3 regions of the Rahnella sp. GSA61A genome follow, and region 1 is predicted to be linked to each of the others. Evidence: predicted binding sites of a transcription regulator. Region 1 holds the regulator's gene; each other region holds the start of a gene.
The links. The regulator PhoB, encoded in region 1, activates phosphate uptake and scavenging genes when phosphate is short. The targets are predictions, from matches to a motif close to CTGTCATAAAACTGNCNNAT.
Positions count from the first base shown of each region.

Region 1 (5,784 bases):
CAGCGGATGGCTCAACGCTTCCATGATTCATCTGGCGTGGTAACCCAAACCACGATGCGTGAAATTAACAAAATTGTTGATGAAGCCGTTCAGGAGGAAAGACTGAAAGCCTTCGCAGAAAGCTCTGCTGAACGCATTCGCGCTTTGCGTGAAAAAGAAAAAATCAGTCAGGGCGTACTGGCAAGACTCATCAATATGTCCGCCAACAGCATTCAAAAATGGGAGCGGGATGAAACCAAACCCACCGGAGCGGCGCTGATCTTACTGATGCTAATTGAAGAAAAAGGTTTACAGATCATCTGCTAAAAGAAGCCACAGCTTGTTGCTGTGGCTTGATTTTTATCCCTTTACGCCGCTTTGGCTGGCCTGTTCCTGAGGAACAATCAACTTCGGCGCCAGCGTAAACATAAACCGGGTGCCGACGCCGACTTCACTCATGACTTCAAGTTTCGTGTGGTGATGGCTGAGCGCATGTTTGACGATTGCCAGTCCCAGTCCGCTGCCGCCGGTCTGACGTGAACGGGCTTTATCGACGCGGTAGAAACGTTCGGTCAGGCGCGGCAAGTGCTGCGGCGCAATGCCCGGTCCGTTGTCGCTGATCTGGAACTGTGCGCCATGCGGCGTTTGTTGCCAGCTGACTTCAATCCGTGTCCCCGCTGGCGTGTGGTTAACCGCGTTATACACCAGGTTCGACACCGCGCTGCGCAGTTGATCTTCATTACCAAAGACCTTCAGCTTGTCGTTTACGCGAAACACCACTTCATGCCTGCCGTTGCTTAACGTTTGCACTTCACGTTCGAGCATGCCGAGCATCACCGGAATATCGACTTTCTCGTGCAAATCAATATTCGCTGAGGCTTCGATTTTCGACAGCGTCAGCAGCTGCTTCACCAGCCCGTCCATCCGCCGCGTCTGTTCCTGCATGGTATCCAGCGCTTTAGTGCGGAAAGGCTCTTCCAGCTTGGCGTCTTCCATCATTTCCAGATACCCCTGCAATACCGTCAATGGGGTTCTCAGTTCATGACTGACGTTAGCGAAGAAGTTACGCCGTGCGCCTTCAAGCTGACGCATCTGGGTCACGTCGCGTGCCACCATCAGCAGTTGTCCTTCGGAATAAGGCATGACGCGAAATTCGACATAATGCTCATTATTGAGTTGTAAATTCAGCGCCCGGCTGAAATCGCGGGTCTGGATCCACAGCCGGAATTCCGGATAACGCAGCAGGTTGAAGATATGTTGCCCGTTATCTTCCGGCCAGCGGAAACCGAGCAAATCCTGCGCCAGTCCGTTACACCAGAAAATATTGCCATCTTCAGTGGTCAGCACCACGGCATCCGGCAGCGATTCGGCACCGCTGCGAAAACGTTTGATGAGCTGACCTAATTCCCGACGGCGACGCCGGTTGCGTATCTGCATCTGGTTCAGCCCGTAAAACAGCGGCTCCCAGCTCCAGCGCCCATTCGGTGGCGTAATGCTGCGGTCGAGCCACAGCCAGTGAGAGAGTTTAAGCTGGTTGTAATAATTCCAGCCCAGTGCCGCCATCAGCGACACCAGGAGGAGCCAGCCGAAATGGCCGACGAAGATACCGAGAATTAACGCTGGCAGGCAAAAGAGAAACAATTCACCCGCCAGTCGTTTCCATGACAAACGTTCTAGCACACAGATTCTCCGCTGTGAGGGCTCAATAACGCGTTGAAAAACGGTATCCGGTACCACGAACAGTCTGGATCATTCTGTCATGTCCACTGGTTTCCAGCGCCTTACGTAAACGACGAATATGCACGTCAACCGTGCGATCTTCCACATAAACGTTAGTGCCCCAGACGTTATTGAGCAACTGTTCGCGGCTGTATACACGTTCGGAATGGGTCATAAAGAAGTGTAATAACTTAAATTCGGTCGGCCCCATATCGAGCGCCTGCTCGTTGGCCATCACCCGGTGAGACGACGGATCCAGGCTTAACCCCTGCATGTCGATCACTTCTTCCACCGCCATTGGCGAGATGCGACGCATCACGGCTTTAATGCGGGCAACCAGTTCTTTCGGAGAAAACGGTTTAGTGATGTAATCATCGGCACCCACTTCAAGGCCGCGCACCCGATCTTCTTCTTCACCGCGTGCGGTCAGCATCATCACCGGAATTTCGCGGGTCAGTGCCTCACGTTTAAGATGCTTAATAAACTGAATACCGGAACCGCCAGGTAACATCCAGTCAAGCAGGATCAGTTCAGGGTAAGGTTCAACAAGCTGCCCAATCGCTGAATCAAAATCCTCAGCTTCTACGGCCTGATAGCCATTTTGCTCCAGTACAAAACACACCATTTCACGGATTGGAGCTTCGTCTTCAACCACCAATATACGTCTAGCCATCGTAGGTCCTGCCAATAGGTTAGCGATCTTTTATTTGATTGCGGGCGCCATTATGCGTCAGTTTTGTGACAGATTTATGAATGAAAAGAATGGTTCATTACAGTCAACTATGACAGATAATTTCCGGCCATCTTGCTGAAATTGGTCTGATTTATCGGGGACAGCTTCCCCTGCCGACGTTTATACTTTACCCCATTGTCGTCATCCAGGGTTCATACGGGAGTCTCATGCGCCTGATCCACACCTCAGACTGGCACCTCGGCCAGTACTTTTTCACTAAAAGCCGTGCAGCCGAACATCAGGCATTTTTGCACTGGCTGACCGGTCAGGTGCAGCAACATCAGGTCGATGCCGTGATTGTCGCGGGCGATATTTTCGACACGGGTTCCCCACCCAGTTATGCCCGCGAATTGTATAACCGCTTCGTGGTGGAATTACAGCAAACCGGCTGCCAGCTGGTGGTGCTGGCTGGTAACCACGATTCTGTCGCCACGCTCAATGAATCGCGCGAGCTCCTTTCCTGCCTGAATACGCGGGTGATTGCCACCGTCGGTGAAAACCTTTCTGAACAGATTTTAGTGCTCAGTCAGCGTGACGGGAAACCCGGCGCGATACTGTGCGCTATCCCGTTTTTACGCCCGCGTGATCTGCTCGCCAGCCAGGCGGGACAGTCCGGCAGCGACAAGCAACTGGCATTGCAGGAAGCCATCGCCGCGCATTATGACGCGCTCTGGCAGGCTGCGCAGGCCAGACGTGACGAACTGGGCATGCCGCTGCCTATTATTGCGACCGGCCATCTGACGACTGTCGGCGTCAGTACCTCTGATTCCGTGCGCGACATCTATATAGGTACGCTCGATGCGTTTCCGGCGCAGGCCTTTCCGCCGGTCGATTATGTGGCACTGGGTCATATTCACCGTGCACAATGCGTCGCCAAAACCGAACATATCCGTTACAGCGGCTCGCCGATTGCCCTGAGTTTTGACGAACTGAGCAAAGCTAAAAGTGTGTACTTACTTGATTTTGATGGTGCGACGCTCAACGCCATCGACACACTGGAAATCCCGGTTTTCCAGCCGATGCAGATAATCAAAGGCTCGCTGGTGGAGATTGAACACCAACTGGCACAGTTCGAAGGCGGTGATCCGGCCAAACCGGTATGGCTCGATATTGAAGTCTCTACCCAGGATTATCTCAGCGACATCCAGCGACGCATTCAGGCGCTGACGGAAGATCTGCCGGTAGAAGTCGTGCTGTTACGCCGCAGCAAAGAACAGCGCATCAACAGTATTGAGCAGCAGGAAAAAGAAACCCTCAGCGAACTGAGCGTCAGCGACGTGTTTGAACGACGACTGGCGCTGGAACCGGACCCTGACGAGCCGCGTCAGGCACGGATGCGCACGTTGTTTGCGCAGGTGGTTGAACAGGTTACCAACGGTCAGAACGCGGAGGACAGCGCACAATGAAAATTCTCAGCCTGCGTTTAAAAAACCTGAACTCGCTGGAAGGCGAATGGAAAATTGATTTCACCGCCGAGCCGTTTGCCAGCAACGGATTATTCGCCATCACCGGCCCGACCGGCGCGGGGAAAACCACCCTGCTCGATGCCATTTGTCTGGCGCTTTATCATCAGACGCCACGGCTGAACATTACACCAAGCCAGAATGAACTGATGACCCGCCACACCGCAGAATCGCTGGCCGAAGTGGAGTTTGAAGTCAAAGGTGTGGGTTACCGCGCTTTCTGGAGCCAGCGCCGCGCCAAAAATTCCCCTGACGGCAATCTGCAGGCACCGAAAGTCGAGCTGGCGTTACTGGCCGACGGCAAAATTCTGGCGGATAAAGTGCGCGATAAACTCGATGCCATCGCCACACTGACCGGGCTGGATTTCGGCCGTTTCACCAAATCCATGATGCTTTCACAGGGGCAGTTCGCCGCGTTTCTGAATGCCGATGCCAACGACCGCGCCGAATTGCTGGAAGAACTGACCGGCACCGAGATTTACGGTCTGCTTTCTCAACGCGTGTTTGAGCAACATAAAGAAGCGCGCATTGCGCTGGACGGTCTGCATCAGCGCATGGCCGGAATCGAACTGCTCAGCGAAGAACAGCGCCAGACGCTCGAAGCACAACGTGCTGAACTGAACGCGCAGGAAATCAGCCTCAGTCAGCAGGCGCAGCAGTGCCAGCAGGATCTGAACTGGCTGCAACAGTGGCAACAGGTGCAGCAAAAACAGCAGCAGTCTCAGCAACAACTGACCGCCGCAGAGCAGGAAAATCTGGCCGCCGCGCCGCAGTTACAGCAACTGGCGCGCAGCGAACCGGCAGAAAAACTGCGTCCGTTACTCAATGATCGCCAGCGCTGTCAGGATGACGCGCAGCGCCTTCAGCAATTACTGATACAACTGACGCAGCAGCAGGAGCAGCAGATTGCACAGATGACGCCGCTGAGTCTGGCGGTGGAACAGGCGCACACTGCGCGGCAGAAACAGGCGGAAGAACAGCGCCAGATGCAAACGCTGATCGAAGAAAAAATCCTGCCACTGGATAGCGAAATCGCGCAATGGCGCAAATCGCTGGTGGAAACACAACAGGCGGTCAGCGAGTCGCAGAAACAGGCTGGTGAACATAGCGCGACGCTGCAGCAAATCACGGCGGAACGTCAGAAACTGGATGAGGAAAGCCGCCAGCATCACACCCGTCAGGCCGCGCTGACTGAAGCCCTTAACGTTGCACAACAACGTCAGGCTGAACTGGAAAAACAGTACCCGCAGGTAGTGTTACAGAAACGTCAAACCGAACTCATGCAGCTCCGGCCGGTGCGGCAGCAGCTGTTTTCACTCTCGCAAATCTTCCCGCAACTGAACCAGCGCGTGCAGCAACAGCATAAAGATTTTGCGCAGTACCAGATGCTGCTGGCCGAAGAAGAACTGCGTCTGGGCGCGATCCGTCTGCAATGTCAGAAACAACTGGAACATCTGAACGACGTCAAGGCGCTGCATAAACAGGAAATGCTGATCGTCAGTCTTGAAGCCGAACGCGCGAATTTGCAAAGCGGCAAAGCCTGTCCGCTGTGCGGCTCAACATCACATCCGGCGATTGAACATTATCAGCAGGTTAAACCTTCTGAAACCGCGCAGCGCGTTGAGAAAATGCAACTGGAATTCGATGCAGCAAAAGCCAGCGGTATCGAACTGGCGGCGAAAATTAAAGGCCTGAAAGAGCAACAAACACGGCTGCAAACTCAGCTTGAGCAGGATCAGCAACAACTGAATTCGCATACCCTGAACTGGCAACAACTCAGTGCGCCGCTGAATCTGACGTTTACGCTGCATGATACCGCCGACATCACGCAATGGCTGACCGCCCGCGATGAGGAAGAGCAGCATTCGCAGGCGCGGCTGAGCCAGCACG
Region 1 covers NZ_JAHXYO010000031.1:28,152-33,935, forward strand. Annotated here, with positions in the region: gene LC431_RS24680 (DNA-binding transcriptional regulator) at 1-306, shown strand, start outside; gene phoR (phosphate regulon sensor histidine kinase PhoR) at 340-1,659, opposite strand; gene phoB (phosphate response regulator transcription factor PhoB) at 1,682-2,371, opposite strand; gene sbcD (exonuclease subunit SbcD) at 2,599-3,837, shown strand; gene sbcC (exonuclease subunit SbcC) at 3,834-5,784, shown strand, end outside.

Region 2 (5,784 bases), on a different contig from region 1:
TGCTTCTATCGTTATGGGTTCTGCCATTGCCAGCCTGCAAGGCGTTTTCCATCCGCTCATTGCACTACTGGCGCTGCTGACTGCGGGCTGTTTGCAAATTTTGTCAAATCTGGCGAATGACTATGGCGATGCCGAGAAAGGCAGTGACACGCCGGAACGCGTCGGGCCCTTACGCGGCATGCAAAAGGGCCTGATTACCGCCGGGCAGATGAAGCGCGCGATTATCCTGACCATCGCGCTGACCCTTATCTGCGGTACTGCGCTTATTGCCGTGGCCTGTCATAAGCCTAGTGACGTGGTCGGGTTTCTGATCCTCGGCTTGCTGTCGATTGGCGCCGCCATTACCTATACCGTCGGCACACGACCTTATGGCTACATGGGACTTGGCGATATTTCCGTGCTGATCTTCTTCGGCTGGATCAGTGTCGCAGGGACGTTTTATTTACAGGCAGGCTATTTCGACTGGATCGTAATGCTTCCGGCGACGGCGACAGGTTTGCTGTCCACTGCGGTACTCAATATCAATAATTTGCGCGATATCGAAACCGACAGCGCCAACGGCAAGAATACCCTGGCGGTTCGCCTCGGGCCGGTTAACGCACGACGCTATCACGCCATCATTCTGACCGCCGCCGTGCTGTGTCTGGTGATTTTCTCCGCCCTGCACCTGCCTCACTGGACCGGCTGGCTGTTTATCCTGGCGATCCCAATGCTGGCAAAACATCTGATACGGGTGATGAAATCGACAACATCCACTGAAGTCCGCCCGTTGCTGGAACATATGGTAAAAACCGCGTTGCTGACTAACGTCTTGTTTGCAGTGGGTCTGTTGCTCAATTGAGTAAAGTTGGCCTGATGTGCGTTTATCAGGTCGCTTTTCACATTTAACAATTGATGATTTTGCCAACATCCGCCGGAAAGGGATATACTGAACACTCATGCAGCAACCAGATGAAATCCTATGAAATACGATACTTCCGAACTTTGCGACATCTACCATGAAGAAGTGAATGTCGTTGAACCCTTGTTCTCCAACTTTGGCGGCCGTACTTCATTTGGCGGGCAAATCACCACCGTGAAATGCTTCGAAGATAATGGCTTGCTTTATGACCTGCTGGAAGAAAATGGCCGTGGCCGTGTATTAGTGATCGATGGTGGCGGTTCTGTTCGTCGCGCACTGCTGGATGCCGGACTGGCACGCCTTGCATTGCAAAACGAATGGGAAGGCATCGTGATTTACGGTGCAGTCCGTCAGGTTGATGATCTCGAAGAGCTGGATCTGGGTATCCAGGCGATGGCGGCTATCCCGGCTGGCGCAGGCAGTGAAGGGATTGGCGAAAGCGACATTCGTGTCAATTTCGGCGGCGTCACCTTCTTCTCCGGCGACCATCTTTATGCCGATAATACCGGTATCGTGCTGTCCGAAGACCCGCTCGATATTGAGTGATTTCCTTCTGAGCACAACAAAAAAGGACGCCAAGGCGTCCTTTTTTATTTGGAATATGAAGTAATTAAACTTCTTCCATTTTTCCCAACAATGCACGCAGACGATCCTGCCATACGTGTTGTTCTTCTTTCAGCTGCGCATTTTCACGCACCAGAGACTCATGGTTGCCGCTGGCTTGCTGAACTTCCTGAGACAGGGTGTTGTTCTGCTCTTTCAGTTCTTCGATTTCCATCTGCAACAGAGTAATGGTATCAATCGCTTGCTGAACTTTAGCTTCTAATTTCTCAAATACTTCAAATGACATTTTTCGGTCCCCTTATGTTCGCAAGGCGCACATCTTATGTTCTGCCGCATCGTCCGGACACGGCTCAAAAATTCCTGCACTCCGTCGATTTTTATAACGAATTCATCAGAGAATTGCGCAAAACCAGCGTGTGTCTTAACGGGTGATTGTATGTAGCCAGCTTTGTTCTGTCTACCCGCAACCCCTTTATCCACGCAGTCTGTTGCAATTTAACAGCGCCGGGTATCAGGAAATGCTTAAAAAGCAGCGTCACACACCAGAAATACTGTTTAATGCCGAATAACCTTAGCCGCTGCGCGGGAAGGCATGTTGATGTTCGTTTGTCACAAATGGCGGCTGAAAATGTTAAATCATGGACTTTTTGCGCTGCATCAAGTTCCAGCAATACGCGAAATCGCTCATTTTTATGACGCGACACACAAAATTTGATTTCGCTATTTCTCGTTTATGCTCGTTAACGATAAATTCACATTACGTTCTCATTTAATGATGAACGCCAAAATCCGATTACGTTGACAAACGACATAACAGAAAAATTATAACTAACCATTAACATCATCCTTAGCAGGATCAAACTATGAGCCAAACCATGAGTTCCACATTAAAAGGTCAGTGCATCGCTGAGTTTCTGGGTACCGGGCTTATCATTTTCTTTGGTGCGGGCTGTGTCGCAGCAATGAAACTTGCCGGGGCAACCTTTGGTCAGTGGGAAATCAGTATTATCTGGGGTCTGGGTGTGGCAATGGCCATCTACCTGACTGCCGCCATCTCCGGCGCACACCTGAATCCGGCGGTGACCGTCGCACTTTGTTTGTTTGCAAACTTTGAAGGACGCAAAGTTCTGCCTTACATCATTGCGCAGGTCGCGGGAGCTTTCTGCGCCGCCGCACTGGTCTACGGCCTTTACTACAACCTGTTCTTCGATTTTGAGCAAAGCCACAACATGGTGCGCGGCAGCGTCGAAAGTCTGGATCTGGCCGGTATTTTCTCTACCTATCCAAACCCGCACATCAGCGTATTGCAGGCGTTTCTGGTAGAAACGGTGATTACGGCCATTCTGATGGCGCTGATCCTCGGCCTGACCGATGACGGCAACGGCATTCCACGTGGTCCGCTGGCGCCATTGCTGATCGGTATCCTGATCGCGGTTATCGGTGCCTCCATGGGGCCACTGACCGGATTCGCCCTGAACCCGGCACGTGACTTTGGTCCGAAAGTCTTCGCCTACTTCGCTGGCTGGGGCAAGGTTGCCTTCACCGGCGCGCGCGATATTCCTTATTTCCTGGTGCCGATTTTTGGCCCGCTGCTCGGTGCTTCTCTGGGTGCCATCGCGTATAAAGCGCTGATCGGCCGCCATTTGCCAAATCAGATTAATGAGCCGGCAGAAGAAAAAGCACCTCAGCCATCCAAACAGCGTAAGGCCTGATCGGCTAAACTGTTCCACAGCTTACTCATTCGCAGGATGAATATTATGTCAGCAGATACGACTCACGAAAAAAAATACATTGTTGCACTCGACCAGGGTACAACCAGTTCACGCGCGGTAGTGCTGGATCACGATGCCAATATCGTCAGCGTGTCACAACGCGAATTCACCCAGATCTACCCTAAGTCAGGCTGGGTTGAGCACGACCCGATGGAAATCTGGTCATCGCAAAGCTCGGTGCTGGTGGAAGTGCTGGCGAAAGCCGACATTAACTCCGATCAGATTGCCGGTATCGGTATCACCAACCAGCGCGAAACCACCATCGTGTGGGAAAAAGAAACTGGCAAGCCAATCTATAACGCGATTGTCTGGCAATGTCGCCGAACTGCTGACATCTGCGAAAAACTGAAAAAAGACGGTCTGGAAGAATACATTCGCCATAACACCGGCCTGGTTATCGACCCTTACTTCTCCGGCACCAAACTGAAGTGGATCCTCGACAACGTTGAAGGCTCTCGCGAACGCGCTAAACGCGGCGAACTGCTGTTCGGCACCGTCGACACCTGGTTGGTCTGGAAAATGACGCAGGGACGTGTTCACGTGACGGATTACACCAACGCTTCGCGTACCATGCTGTTCAACATCCATGATCTGCAATGGGATGAGCGCATGCTGGAAGTGCTGGATATTCCACGTGAAATGCTGCCGGAAGTTCGCTCTTCTTCTGAGATTTACGGCCAGACCAACATTGGTGGTAAAGGCGGTACGCGTATTCCTATCGCTGGCATCGCAGGTGACCAGCAGGCGGCGCTCTATGGTCAGCTGTGTGTACAACCGGGTATGGCGAAAAACACCTACGGCACTGGCTGCTTCCTGCTGATGAATACCGGTACTGAAGCGGTCGCCTCTAAAAATGGCCTGCTGACTACCATCGCCTGCGGCCCGCGCGGCGAAGTCAACTACGCGCTGGAAGGGGCTGTGTTTGTCGGCGGTGCGTCCATTCAGTGGCTGCGTGATGAACTGAAGCTGATCAGCGACGCAACTGACTCCGAATATTTCGCCATGAAAGTGAAAGACACGAACGGCGTTTACGTAGTGCCTGCCTTTACCGGCCTCGGCGCCCCTTACTGGGATCCGTATGCCCGCGGCGCAATCTTCGGTCTGAGCCGTGGTGCGAACAGCAACCACATCATCCGCGCGACGCTGGAATCTATCGCTTACCAGACCCGCGACGTACTGGATGCCATGCAGGCAGACTCGGGCGCTCGTCTGCAGGCACTGCGTGTGGACGGCGGTGCGGTGGCCAACAACTTCCTGATGCAATTCCAGTCAGACATTCTTGGCACCCGCGTTGAGCGCCCTGAAGTGCTGGAAGTCACCGCGCTGGGTTCTGCTTTCCTGGCAGGTCTGGCCGTCGGCTTCTGGAACGACCTGGAAGAAGTGCGCAGCAAAGCGACCATCGAACGTGAATTCCGCCCAAGCATTGAAACGACGGAACGTAATGTCCGCTATAAAGGCTGGCAAAAAGCGGTGGCACGCGTTCGTTCGTGGGAAGATCACGACGAGTAATCGCCAGATATTATCGCCAACACCCCTTTCTGAAACTCCCCATCCGGGGAGTTTTTTTATGCACCTTTCCCGTTGTGCTAAAATCTGCGCCACAGATGAGCCTCGCCTCACCGACCTCTTTTTTTCTTTCTACAGGCTTTCCAATGAAACGTGAATTAGCAATCGAGTTCTCCCGCGTGACCGAAGCTGCCGCGCTCGCCGGTTACAAATGGCTGGGTCGTGGCGATAAAAACCTTGCCGATAACGCTGCCGTTCAGTCCATGCGCATCATGCTCAATAAAGTCGATATCGACGGCACTATCGTGATTGGCGAAGGGGAGATTGATGAAGCGCCGATGCTGTATATCGGTGAAAAAGTCGGTACCGGCAACGGCGACGCGGTGGATATCGCGGTCGATCCTATTGAAGGTACACGCATGACCGCCATGGGCCAGTCCAATGCGCTGGCTGTGCTGGCAGTTGGCGACAAAGGTTCGTTCCTCAATGCACCCGACATGTACATGGAAAAGATCGCCGTCGGGCCGGGTGCCAAAGGCGCGATTAATCTCGAACTGACGCTGGCAGAGAATCTGGCCAATATTGCTAAAGCGCTGGATAAACCGCTGACCGAACTGACCGTCGCTGTTCTGGCAAAACCCCGTCACGACGACGCCATCCGCGAAATGCTGGCGTCAGGCGTGCGTGTGTTCGCATTCCCGGACGGCGATGTGGCGGCGACAATCCTGACCTGCATGCCGGAAAGTGAAGTGGATGTGCTGTATGGCATCGGCGGTGCGCCGGAAGGCGTGATTTCCGCTGCGGTGATCCGTGCGCTGGATGGCGATATGCAGGGCCGTTTGCTGGCGCGTCATGATGTGAAAGGCGATACACCGGAAAACCGTCGTATCGGCGAAGAAGAGCTGGCGCGCTGTAAAGCGATGGGGATCGAGGCCGGTAAAGTGCTGCTGCTGGATGATATGGCGCGTAACGATAACGTGATTTTCTCCGCGACCGGTATTACCAAAGGCGACCTGCTGGAAGGCATCAGCCGTCAGGGAA
Region 2 covers NZ_JAHXYO010000032.1:32,608-38,391, forward strand. Annotated here, with positions in the region: gene LC431_RS24900 (1,4-dihydroxy-2-naphthoate polyprenyltransferase) at 1-841, shown strand, start outside; gene rraA (ribonuclease E activity regulator RraA) at 962-1,447, shown strand; gene zapB (septal ring assembly protein ZapB) at 1,512-1,751, opposite strand; gene LC431_RS24915 (MIP/aquaporin family protein) at 2,329-3,177, shown strand; gene glpK (glycerol kinase GlpK) at 3,223-4,746, shown strand; gene glpX (class II fructose-bisphosphatase) at 4,890-5,784, shown strand, end outside.
Region 2: a site for PhoB is predicted at 2,145-2,164, ahead of LC431_RS24915 (MIP/aquaporin family protein). Genes of this name have one in related genera too.

Region 3 (5,784 bases), on a different contig from region 1:
GGTAAAGTGCAACGAACAAAGAAATGCTCTGTTGCGAAAGTGTACGAATTTTATGCATTGGCAATAACTGGCTCTTTTGTGAGTCTGGCTGCGTTGTACTAACCGCTCATACCGGAGGTTGGAACCCACTCCTTAGGACATATAGACTCCGGGCTGAGCATTTTCGTTCAAACTGAATGGTGACTTCCAATGTGATAATGTAACAAAATTAACGAATCCTTTTTATTTCAATTACATGAAAAAGAAATATTCCGGCTTTTTTTACGCAATTTTTCCCTTTCATTGAGAAACTATTGAGAAAGCTTGCGGTCGGATGCGGGAAAATAAAGGGTAAAACACGTTTCTCCCTGCGCGGAACTGGTTACGCTGACACTTCCCTGATGCAGGGCCATAATGGCCTGAACAATCGACAACCCAAGGCCGCTGGAACTGCCACCTTCGCTACGTGAAGCATCCGCGCGATAGAAGCGGTCGAAAAGTTTTCCGAGTTTTTCCGGCGGAACAGGCTCACCCTGACTGATCACCCGGATATTCATGCCTTTTGCATGGGGTTCGGCGCGCAGCACGATGGCACTTCCCTCGCGGCCATAACGCACCGCATTAGCGACCAGATTACTCAGCGCACGTTGGAAAAGGATCGCATCCGCATGCAAGGTTCCCTCACCTTGCCCTTGAAGCGTCATTTCACGCTCTTCGGCCAGCCCTTCGAAATATTCCTGGATACGGGTAATTTCAGATGAAACATCAATACCGGTGATGGTCAGAACCGAGCGCGCATCGGAAGCGCGCGCCAGGAACAGAATGTTTTCCACCATACGTGAAATGCGTTCCAGCTCTTCTATATTGTTCGCCAGCAGCGTTTCGTATTCTTCCACTGTCCGGGGCTGATATAACGCCACCTGACAATGCCCCATCAGCGCGCCCACCGGGGTGCGGATTTCATGCGCCAGATCGGCGGAAAATTGTGTCAGCCGCTGATACCCCTCGGCGAGCCGGTCCAGCATGTCATTGAAAGAATAAATTAATTGCTGCAATTCCTGCGGCGCATTTTCCGAAGACAAACGCGTAGACAGACTGCCCGGATGGATCTGCGCCGCTTCATGCGCCATATTGCGCAGCGGCCGCAATCCGCGGCGGATCACCAGATAACCCAGTGCGGCAATCAGCAAATAAGCGAATAACACCGCGCCAATAATTTCCCAGCGGAAAGTCTGCAACAGACGCGACTCCTCGGTCATGAAATGCGCGCCGGTGATTTCAACTGTCCGCCCGTCCTGAATCTGTACCGCCGCACGGGCAAAGCGTACCGGCGTACCATCGGGGGCGGTGAGATGATGCACCGTATTCAGCGTCAGCGGCTGGCCGTCAGGCACCGCCGCTACCGGGGGCAATGCCAGCCGCGACGGATTGACGTTGATCAATAGCTTCTCACCGGACAGACGAAACGTCAGGATATCGCGCTCGTTGCCGAGCATATTTTCAAACAGGCCGGGATTACGGCTGAGTTGCGACAGCGGGAATTCGTTGGCAAGCAGATGACGGAAATACTGCACACGCCCGCTGACCTGGTAATCCGCGCGGCGTACCAGTTCTTTATCCATCGAGTAATAGAGGTAGAAACCGACGGCACTGACCACCATCGAGGCGATCAGCGCGAAAAGTAAGGTGGCGCGAAGCGTCAGCGACATGGCGCGTTTCGGGAGGTGAGTCAATTGACGATCACTCATGTCGCACTTCGCACACGTAACCAATGCCACGCACGGTATGGATCAGTTTCACCTCAAAGCTGCGGTCAACCTTGGCACGCAGACGCTTAATGGCGACATCCACTACATTGGTATCACTGTCGAAATTCATGTCCCAGACCTGCGAGGCGATCATGGTTCTCGACAGAACCTCACCCTCGCGGCGCATCAGCAACTGCAGCAACATGAATTCCTTATTGGTCAGTGCGATGGTCTGATCCTGACGGGTCACGCGGCGGCGCAGCACATCAAGATTCAGATCCGCCACCGAATACGCATCCGGCTCACGGGCGGCCGGGCGGCGCAGCAAGGTGCGGATACGCAACACCAGTTCGGTGAAGGAGAACGGTTTGATGAGATAGTCGTCAGCCCCCAGCTCCAGCCCGTGAATGCGATCCTGTACTTCATCGCGGGCGGTGAGAAACAGCACCGGCACGTCGCTCTTTTTGCGCAGGACTTCCATCACCTGCCAGCCGTTCAGCCCCGGCAGCATGACGTCGAGGATCACCGCGTCGTACCCCTCTTCCAGCGCCAGAAACAGGCCGTCGGCACCGTTGCGCGCCAGATCTACGCTGTAACCTGCTTCTGTCAGCCCTTTTTTCAGGTAATCGCCTGTACTGACATCGTCTTCAATCACCAGTATTCGCATTCAGGCCCTCAGCGCCGCATGACCATTCACCTAGAGAATGATTCACCCGAAAGTTTATCAGTTTCGTCAGACACCTTTGATGACAATTTTGTCATCAATTTGTCATCAGCCAATACCGGTTTATCGTCCACTCTTAAGAAAGTTATTCATCACTGGCAGGTTCAGTGATTCATCTAACAGAATGAAAAAACGCTGGAAAATGGAGAATTAATCATGAATGCACCAACACGTCTCGCTGGTCTGTTACTGGGTTCCCTGCTGATGTGCAGCGGGATGACATCGGCATTTGCCGCCGATAATGTGATTAAACCTACACGCGGAACCATTGACTCAGTTAATGACTCATCGGTACAAATCACCACACGTCAGGGCGAAAAACTCGACGTTAAGCTGACCGACCAGACCAAGATCAATGCCGTCACCAAAGGGCAGATCAGCGATATCAAAGCGGACAGCTTCATCGGGACGGCCGCCGTTCCGCAGGCTAATGGCACGCTGAAAGCACTGGAAGTGCACGTATTCGCCCCCAGCCTGCGCGGCAGCGGTGAAGGCTTCAATCCGTTTGAATCCGCCGATGGCAAAATCAATACCATGACCAACGGCACCGTCGGCAAGCTGGTGAACAGCAATGGCCGCACCCTGACCGTGAAATATCACGATGCCGAGAAAACGGTCATTGTGCCTGACGACGTACCGGTTGTACTGCTGGCGCCGGGCGACCGCAGCCTGCTGAAACCGGGCACTAAAATCGTATTGTTTGCCATAAAAGATGACAAAGGTGCACTGGTTGCCCGTGGTATTGCTGCCGGTAAAGACGGCATCGCGCCGCCGATGTAATCCGGCCGAACAACAGGAGATTAAGCGTGAAACCTCAGCTCTCATCGCCCCGGAAGCGCCGGATTCATTCCTGGCCGGTTCGCATTTGTCATTGGATCAATCTGCTGGCAATGATCGGCATGGTGATGAGCGGCTGGGGGATTTATAACGCCGACCCGCTTTTCGCTTTCACTTTCCCGCAGAACACCACCCTCGGCGGCTGGCTGGGTGGCAATATTGCCTGGCATCTGGCGGTAATGTGGCTGCTGGCGGCCAATGCCCTGTTCTATCTGCTGTGGGGCATTTTCAGCGGTCATTTCAGACGCGACTTTTTCCCCTTTTCGCCCCGTACGGTCTGGCGCGATACCGTTCGCGCACTGACATTCAAACTCCCGCACAAGCTGGGTCAGTACAACGCGGTGCAAAAACTGATGTACAGCGGTGTTCTGTTGCTGGGCGCGCTGCTGGTGCTGTCGGGTTTGTCGATCTGGAAACCCGCGCAGTTCAGCGGTCTGGTCTGGTTGTTTGGCGGTTTTGATATCGCCCGTTATGTGCATTTCTTTGCGATGAGCGGCGTACTGCTGTTCGTCATTATTCACGTACTGATGGTTCTGCTGGTGCCGAAAACCTTCGTGGCGATGCTGACCGGCGGCAAAAAAATTAGCACGGAGGACCGAGCCGATGAGTGATAAAACACAGCGGCCAAAAATTATTCTTGAACCCGATCAGCGCAAGCAACTGGTTAATATTCAACGCCGTATGTTATTGCGCTCCGGCCTTACGCTGGGCGCGGTTTCGATGCTTACCGGTTGTAATCTGCAGGACGGCGATCAGGTCGATAAAGTGCTGTGGGCGATGTCCCGCTGGAACGACCGGGTACAAAGCTGGCTGTTCAGCGGCCAGAAACTGGCGCAAACCTATCGCGCCGATCAAATCACCACACCGTTTCGTTTCAACGCGTATTACCCCGAATACAACGTGCCGGAAATCGACATCCCCAATTACCGGCTGGAAGTCTCCGGTTTGGTGCAAAAGAAAGCGCCGTGGACACTGGAACAATTGCAGCGCCTGCCGCAGGAAAGCCAGATCACCCGGCTGATATGCATTGAGGGCTGGAGCGCCATCGGCCAGTGGAAAGGCGTACCGCTGAAAACGTTTCTGCAACACGTCGGCGCGGATCTGACAGCCAAATATGTCGGATTCAAATGTGACGACCGCTATTATTCCAGTATTGATATGGCGACGGCACTGCATCCGCAAACCATTCTGGCTCTGGATTTTGGCGGCAAACCCTTACCCCCCGATTTTGGTTACCCGTTACGCCTGCGGATGCCAACCAAACTCGGCTTTAAAAACGCCAAACATATTGGCGCGATTTTCGTCACCAATGAATATCCCGGCGGCTACTGGGAAGATCAGGGTTATAACTGGTTCAGCGGGATCTGACAGGCATAAAAAAACCGCTCAGCTGAGCGGTTTTTGTTTTCGCGGGAGGGTAACGGCAAAGCGTTACGCTGCGGCGAAGAATTAGAAGCTGTAACCCACGCCTGCGATCCAGGTACCAACATCAACACTGCGGATGCGGGACTGTTCGTAAGACACGTCCAGAGCAACGTTCTGGATTGGGTTGAACTGCAGACCAGCACCGTAAGAGAAACCGTAATCGCTGGTGTCATTTTTTTCACGGTTAGCAGTAGATGCTGCTGCTTCGTTGTACTGGAATTTGCCGTAGCCAACACCCACAACACCGTAGATGGAAACCCAGTCAGCCAGACGGTAAGCAGGACCCGCAGTCAGACCGTAGTATTGTGCTTTACGGTAGTCGCCAGATGCAGGAGAGCTGTCATCTTCGATGTAAGTGAAAGAACCGATAGCGCCCAGTGGGTTGCTATCTTGTTCCCAGCGGTATTTTAAGTTGAAGCCGTTTGCTTTGTTAGCAACGCCTTGTGCGTCACCCTGAGCGTAGCCAGCAGTTACGGTGCTGGTGTCAGCGAAAGCGCTTGAAGAAACGCCCAGTGCAACTACGCAAGCTAATGCGGAAAGACATGCAATTTTTTTCATAAACCACCTCAAAAAGAGAAACCAAAGTAACCTTCACGTTTGAAAATATAACAAAAACTAGTGTGAAACTCTGCCTCAATTAAGATGTCCAAAGCATCATATGGTGTAACAGGAAGTTTCCAGCACACGCTATCCATTTAATTTTATTGGGATTTTAGTCACACAAACTATAAGGTAAACTTATTGAACTTTTTGAGATTAGCAGATAATTCCTAAAAATTTGCTCAAAAAACAAACTATTTTAGGAAGTTTTTTAACAAACACGTTCCGAAAAAAACTTTTTCGTGAGGATTTTTTCTCGCCACTTTTCCCTCTACACTGACAGCGCTTTACCTTTCTTTTCAAAACTATAAATCTGAAGTTTCCGGATTCATGGGATCACCTCAAAAGGCGCAATGGATGACACAGTCAGGACAAAATCAGCCGCAGGATCCGCAGATCGCTCTGCAGGCAGCGACGCATAACAACAGCCCGCCCGTCCCTGCGTTACCGAAAAAAACCTCACCGCTGGTG
Region 3 covers NZ_JAHXYO010000025.1:49,261-55,044, reverse strand. Annotated here, with positions in the region: gene eptB (kdo(2)-lipid A phosphoethanolamine 7''-transferase) at 1-58, opposite strand, end outside; gene LC431_RS22980 (heavy metal sensor histidine kinase) at 291-1,727, opposite strand; gene LC431_RS22975 (heavy metal response regulator transcription factor) at 1,720-2,394, opposite strand; gene LC431_RS22970 (hypothetical protein) at 2,608-3,231, shown strand; gene LC431_RS22965 (cytochrome b/b6 domain-containing protein) at 3,258-3,899, shown strand; gene LC431_RS22960 (molybdopterin-dependent oxidoreductase) at 3,892-4,656, shown strand; gene ompX (outer membrane protein OmpX) at 4,738-5,271, opposite strand; gene rhtA (threonine/homoserine exporter RhtA) at 5,671-5,784, shown strand, end outside.
Region 3: a site for PhoB is predicted at 2,483-2,502, ahead of LC431_RS22975 (heavy metal response regulator transcription factor). Genes of this name have one in related genera too.